One region of the Streptomyces sp. NPDC033177 genome, then DNA from elsewhere that is predicted to be linked to it. Evidence: riboswitches for the same ligand, from Rfam matches in the RefSeq annotation. Region 1 holds a riboswitch; the other holds the start of a gene.
What was found. Region 1 has a riboswitch for thiamine pyrophosphate ahead of thiO (glycine oxidase ThiO). Riboswitches for the same ligand answer to the same signal wherever they lie in the genome.
Positions count from the first base shown of each region.

Region 1 (3,394 bases):
CGCCCGCGTCCAGGATCACCGGCACGCCCGCGCGCTCGACGATCAGCTGGAAGTTGTGCGGGTTGCGGATGCCGAGCCCGGAGCCGATGGGGGAGCCGAGCGGCATGATCGCCGCACAGCCCACGTCCTCCAGTTTCCGGGCGAGCACCGGGTCGTCGTTCGTGTACGGGAGGACCGTGAAGCCGTCGTCGACGAGGGTCTCGGCGGCGTCGATGAGCTCGATCGGGTCGGGCAGCAGGGTGCGCTCGTCCGCGATGACCTCCAGCTTGACCAGGTCGGTGCCGAGCGCCTCCCGCGCGAGCCGGGCGGTCAGGACGGCCTCGCCCGCGGTGAAGCAGCCCGCCGTGTTCGGCAGGACGCGGATGCCGAGCCGGTCGAGGACGGAGAGCACCGAGCCCTGCACCCCGGGGTCCAGGCGGCGCATCGCGACCGTCGTCAGCTCCGTACCGGAGGCGACGAGGGAGCGTTCGAGCACGTCCAGGCTCGGCGCACCGCCCGTACCCATGATCAGGCGGGAGGAAAGGGTGAGCCCGCCGATGACGAAGGGGTCGTCTGCCATGTCGGTTCAGCCTCCTTGGACGGCGGTGAGGACCTCGACGCGGTCACCGTCGGTGAGCGGCGTCGTGGACCACCGCGCGCGCGGGACGACGGTTTCGTTGAGCGCGGCGGCGACCCCGGCCGGGGCCGCGGTCAGGGTGGCGACGAGGGTTTCGAGCGTGGTGCCCGCGGCCACGTCGCGTGCTTCTCCGTTGACGGAGACGGCGGTGACGGCTGAGTCGGACGGGAGAGTCATGCGGGCTGCTCCAGGAAACGCTGCGTGAGGGAATCGCGGACGAAACGCAGGGGGGTGAACCCTCGTGCCTCGTCGGGCAGTTCACCGGTGGTCAGGGCGTGCGCCATCACGTCACCGGTGACGGGCGTCAGGAGGACGCCGTTGCGGTAGTGCCCGGTGGCCAGCTGGAGGCCGGGGAGCGCGGTCGGGCCGAGCAGCGGCGCGTTGTCGGGGGAGCCGGGGCGCAGGCCCGCGCGGGTCTCCGTCAGCGGCAGTTCCGTGATGCCGGGTACGAGCTCGTGGGCGTCCCGAAGCAGCTCGTACACGCCGCCGGCGGTGACCGTCGTGTCCCAGCCGAGCTCCTCGCTGGTGGCGCCGACGACCAGCTCGCCGTTCTCGCGCGGCACCAGGTAGACGTGGCTGCCGCGCACCACGGCGCGCACGGTGCGGCTCAGGAACGGTGCGAGACGCTGCGGCACCGTGAGTCGCAGCACCTGGCCCTTCACCGGGCGCACGGGCGGCAGGACGCCCTCCGGAACCCCGGCGAGGCGCCCGCTGAGGCTGCCGGCGGCGAGCACGGTCTGGCCGGCCTCCAGGGCGGTGCCGTCGGCCAGGACGACTCCGGCGGCCCGGTCGCCCGCCACCGAGAGGCGCTCCGCCCACGCGTGGTGGAAGATCACGCCGGCCCGCTCGCAGGCCACCATGAGCGCCGCGGCGAGCCTGCGCGGATCGATCTGGTGGTCGCCGTCGACCCGAAGGCCGCCCCGGACGCCCGGCGCGAGCATCGGCTCCAGACGGCGGCACTCGCGCCCGCTCAGCCACTCCGACGCGAGCCCCGACCGCTGCTGAAGGGCGTGCAGCTCACGCAGGTGGGCACGGTCGTCGGAGTCGAGCGCGACGGCGAGCGTGCCGCACGCGCGGTAGCCGAGATCGCGGCCGCTCGCCTCCGTCAGCTCGGCCGCGAAGTCGGGATAGCGCTGCGCGGAGGCCACGTTCAGGGCGAGCAGCGTCTGCTCCCCGTAGTGCAGCTCGGTGACGGCGGCCAGCATGCCCGCCGCGACCTGCGCCGCGCCGCCGCCGGGCTCGGGGTCCACGACCGCGACGGTCAGGCCACGCTGTGCCGCCCGCCAGGCCGTGACCAGGCCGATGATGCCGCCCCCGACGACCAGGACGTCGGTCGTGGTCGTGCTCGTCGTGCGGAGTGGTGTTCGTGGATGCATGGGTGTCCAGCCCCTCCCTTCGCCGGCATGACCCGGATCAGGTTCGTACGGTCGGAGGCCGTCCAGCCTCCCTCTCAGCCCGGTGCGTCCGGGCTCCCGCGAGTGCTCTGCACGGCAACCCTAGCCCTTGGTGCCCCGGGGTAGGTAGGGCGGCTCTGCGGTCAGGAGCGGTGACGGTGTGTCAGAGATCTCGCCGTCGCGCCCTGAGGCGCGCCTCGTCCGCCGTCCTAGAGTGATCGGGTGAGTGAGCAGCGGAGGCAGGAAGAGCGCCGGGTCGTCATCGTCGGCGCGGGGATGGCCGGGGTGCAGACCGCCGTGGCCCTGCGTGAGCAGGGATTCGCCGGTGCGGTCACGCTGATCGGCGCGGAGCCCCACCAGCCGTACGACAGACCGCCGTTGTCCAAGGCCGTGCTGCTCGGCAAGGCGGAGGGCTCCGCCTTCGACATCGACTTCGAGGCGCTCGGCATCGAGCTGAGCCTGGGCCACGAGGTCACGGGGGTCCGCACCGCGGACCATGCCCTGGACACCGAGCGGGGCCCGGTCCCGTACGACGCCCTGGTCATCGCCACCGGCGCCGAGCCGATCCTGCTGCCCGGCGCCTTCGGGGTCCCCGGCGTCCACCTGCTGCGCACGCTGGACGACGCCGAGCGGCTTCGGCCCGTGCTCGCCGAGCAGCACCGCATCGTCGTCGTCGGCGCGGGCTGGATCGGCGCCGAGTTCGCGACCGCGGCGCGTGAGGCGGGCTGCCAGGTCACCGTCGTCGAGGCCGCGGAGCGACCGCTCGCCGGGGCGCTGCCCGCGGAGGTCGCCGCCCCGATGACGTCCTGGTACGCCGACTCCGGGACCGACCTGCGCACCCACGCGCGCGTGGACCGCGTCGAACCCGGCAGCGTCCACCTGGCCGACGGCACCCGGCTGCCCGCGGACGCGGTCGTCGTCGGCATCGGCGCGCGCCCCGCCACGGGATGGCTCGCGGACTCCGGCATCACCCTCGGCGCCTACCGGGAGATCCTCGCCGACGACCACCTGAGGACGTCGGAACCCGATGTGTACGCGGTCGGCGACTGCTCCTCCTTCCCTTCGGGAAGGTATGGCGAGCGCCTTCTCGTCCACCACTGGGACAACGCGCTCCAGGGCCCGCGCACGGTGGCCGCGAACATCATCGGCGATACCCCTTCGGCGTACGACCCCGTCCCGTACTTCTGGTCGGAGCAGTTCGGCCGCTTCGTCCAGTACGCGGGCCATCACGCCTCCGCCGACGAGCTGGTGTGGCGCGGAGATCCGGCGGGCGCGGCCTGGAGCGTGTGCTGGCTGCGGCAGGGGGCACTGGTGGCCCTCCTCGCGGTGGGCCGCCCCCGGGACCTGGCCCAGGGTCGCAAGCTGATCGAGGCGGGCGCCCGGC
Region 1 is NZ_JBVIPS010000002.1:135,225-138,618, reverse strand. It holds gene ACZ5U5_RS06660 (thiazole synthase) at 1-559, opposite strand, end outside; gene thiS (sulfur carrier protein ThiS) at 566-793, opposite strand; gene thiO (glycine oxidase ThiO) at 790-1,992, opposite strand; TPP riboswitch at 1,990-2,102, opposite strand; gene ACZ5U5_RS06645 (NAD(P)/FAD-dependent oxidoreductase) at 2,233-3,394, shown strand, end outside.

Region 2 (3,394 bases), on a different contig from region 1:
GCACCGCCAACCGCGCCATCGGCATCGAGCGGAACCGGTCCATCACACCGCGGGAGGCATCGGCGGCCATCCGCGTCATGACCCCCAGCCACGCGGAGAAGGTCACAACGGTGACCGACGCCGAGTACGTGAACATATGGATGCGGCCCGAGCGCTCCGCCTACGGGCCGACGCCCGTCTACAGCCGCGCGAAGATCACCGAGGCGGCCGTCCGGATCGCCGACGCCGAAGGGCTGGAAGCCGCCACCATGCGGCGAGTCGCGGCCGAGATCGGCACCGGCGCAATGACCCTCTACCGGTACGTCCCGAGCCGCGAGGACCTGATCGAGCTCATGGCCGACCAGGTCATGGGCGACCTGGGCGAGGCCGACCAACTGGCCGACGACATCGCCGTCGTCGACCACGGGCGAGTGATCGCCACGGGAGCCCCCGACGAGCTGAAAGCCACCATCGGTGACCGCCTCGACATCGAAGATCGACGTCACGGGCATGCCCTCAGGCGACTGGCGCGCCGACCTGACCCGCTACGCCGACGGACAGCGCGCCATGTGGCTGCGGCACCCGTGGATCGCCACCGTGCAGCGCTCCCTGCCCAGCTTCGGCCCCAACCAACTGCGCTCGGTCGAACGACTGATGGGAGTGCTCGACGCCTTCGTCTCCATCGACGAGAACCTCGGCCTGGTGGCCCTTTTGAGCAGCTTCGTCGAAGGCACCGTCCGCGAAGAGATCAGCTCGACCCAAGAACTTGGCCGCAGCGGACTCAGCGAGGCGCAGTGGATGGCACGCAGCCACCCCTACATCGACCGGCTGGTGAAGAGCGGGGAGTACCCGATCATCACCAAGATCGTGATGGAGGCGCGTCGGCTACACCTGAGCCGCGACGACCAGTTCCGGCAGGGCCTGCGACGCATCCTGGACTTCATCGCCGCGGCCCTCCCATCTACGGCCGAGTCTCCGACGCCCACTCAGCGCGAATAAAGGGAGGCGCAGGACGAGAGAGGAAAGGCTCGTAGCCGACCGTCCGAGAGGGCGTTGACAGCGGCCGGTTCGGCGAGCTCCGGCACGTCGCGGAACCTATCGCGAGGGGAGTTGGGCGAACGCTATTCTGCGAGACGTTACGACGAAGATCAGGGGCAGCCCGGACGCCCGGCGGGGGGCCGTGACCTCAGAGCTACTCATTCACGCCGCCTGCCTGGCAACCCTTGGCGTACGTGTGGAGCCTGCTCTCTCATCAAGTGAAGACCGTCCGGTGCTCGCCCCGAGCTGCGGCATCAACCAATGCGGACAAACCGGCCCTGGTCACCCAAAGAGGTCTCCCGTTCTGTTCTTCCAACAGAACCGCGCCCTGCCGTGAGGCGCCCCGAGTACGCACTCCCGTTCCCGAGGGAGGTACATTGCGTGGTGACCACCGCGGGAGCTCGGGAGTAGCCGGGCTGAGAGGGCGGACGGGACTTGCTCCCCTTTCCGCCGACCGCATGAACCTGGACCGGGTAATGCCGGCGTAGGAAGAGTGTTGACGATGGATGCTGCCTCCGTACCTGCACAGAACCACCCCGCCGTTTCCCGTGCTGCCGTGGCGGACGTGATCGCGTCGCTGCGGGCCTCCGCACCCCTTGTGCACTGCCTGACCAACGTCGTGGTGTCGCAATTCACCGCGAACGTGCTGCTCGCAGCGGGAGCCGCCCCCGCGATGGTGCACAACGCGGAGGAGGCCGGAGCACTGGCCCGAGTGGCCGGGGGCGTCCTGGTCAACCTGGGGACGGTGACGTCCGTGACGGCGCAGGCGATGCGCGTCGCGGTCAAGGAAGCGGCCGCGGCCGGGCGCCCGTGGGTGCTCGACCCGGTGGCGGTCGGTCCGCTGCCCTGGCGCACCGACCTCGCCCACGAACTCCTGGAAAGCGCACCTCCAGCGGTCGTTCGCGGCAATCCTTCCGAGATCCTGGCACTGGACGGCGGCGGCACGGGCGGGCGCGGCGTGGACAGCACGGACGCCCCCGAGACGGCGCTGGCCGCGGCCAGCGCGCTGGCCCGGCGCTACGGCTGCGCGGTCGCCGTGAGCGGTCCGGAGGACGTCCTCACCGACGGGACCCGAGTGGTGCGGGTGACCAATGGGCACCCGCTGCTTCCCCTGGTGACGGGAACCGGCTGCTCACTCGGCGCCTTGGTGGCCGCCTGCGCAGCCGTCACCGGCGACCCGCTGCTGGCCGCCACTGCCGCGACAGGCTTGCTCACCGTGGCCGCGGAGAGCGCCGCCACCCGCTCTGCGGGACCCGGCACGTTCGCGGTCGCACTGATCGACGCGCTGTACGAGCTCAGCCCGGACCAGCTCGGCGAGGCTCTCAACCTGCGCTGAGCGTACGGGTGTTGCGGGGTTCCGCAATGAGCGGTCGGCCTGGCCACCAGCCGTTGAACAGCGCCCGCCCGATCTGGGGCGGCCCCAGCACCACCAGGTCTGCCAGTCCTCGCGGACACACACCTTGCCCCCGTGGACACTTCAACGTTCCTACACATTAGCCCCCTTCCCCTGCACCTCCCGATGTGTTTCCCACGCCCTTCCCCGGCCGGGAGACCCCAAGGAGCAACCCATGCGACCACCACTTGACCTGTCCCTCTACCTCGTCACCGACAGCCGACTCTGCCGCGACCGCGGTGTTGCCGCTACCGTGGCAGCCGCCGTCAAGGGCGGTGTCACCGCTGTCCAGTTGCGCGATCCGGACGCGGATGCCCGCACGCTGTTCACGCTCGGCCGGGCGATCCAGGCCGAACTCGCGGGCACCGGTGTCCCCTTGATCGTCAATGATCGCCTGGATGTGGCGGTGTGGTTGGACGCGGACGGCGTCCACCTGGGGCAGCGGGACGTCTCCCCCACGACCGCCCGGCGTCAGCTCGGCCCCCATGCCTACGTCGGCCTGTCCGTCAGCCGTCCCGAGCAACTGGCACACGTACCGGATGCCGTCGACCACCTCGGTGTCGGTCCGGTGTTCGAGCAGTCCACCAAACCGGACGCGGATACCCCACTGGGTCTGGGCGGCCTTGCCCGGATCGTCCGAAAGAGCCCGCTGCCGTGCGTGGCCATCGGCGGGATCGGCATGTCCGAGGCCGCCGCGGTCAGAGCAAGCGGCGCGGCCGGGATCGCTGTCGTCAGCGCGGTCTGCGGACAGCCCGACCCCGAGGCCGCAGCGCGTTCCCTTGCCCACACCCTGCGACCGGAGGTCCCCGCATGACCAGCCCGCCCATCGCCCTCACCATCGCCGCCAGCGACCCCTCCGGCGGCGCCGGGATCCAAGCCGACCTGAAGGCGTTCTCCGCCAACGGCGCCTACGGAACAGCAGTTCTGACCGCCCTGACCGCACAGAACACCCAAGGCGTCACCGGCATCCATGCCGTCCCTCCT
Region 2 is NZ_JBVIPS010000004.1:436,341-439,734, reverse strand. It holds gene ACZ5U5_RS16930 (ABC transporter permease) at 1-106, opposite strand, end outside; partial or broken gene ACZ5U5_RS16925 (hypothetical protein) at 78-269, shown strand; gene ACZ5U5_RS16920 (TetR/AcrR family transcriptional regulator C-terminal domain-containing protein) at 454-978, shown strand; TPP riboswitch at 1,401-1,526, shown strand; gene thiM (hydroxyethylthiazole kinase) at 1,574-2,353, shown strand; gene thiE (thiamine phosphate synthase) at 2,586-3,224, shown strand; gene thiD (bifunctional hydroxymethylpyrimidine kinase/phosphomethylpyrimidine kinase) at 3,221-3,394, shown strand, end outside.
Region 2: another riboswitch for thiamine pyrophosphate. It lies ahead of thiM (hydroxyethylthiazole kinase); the one in region 1 lies ahead of thiO (glycine oxidase ThiO).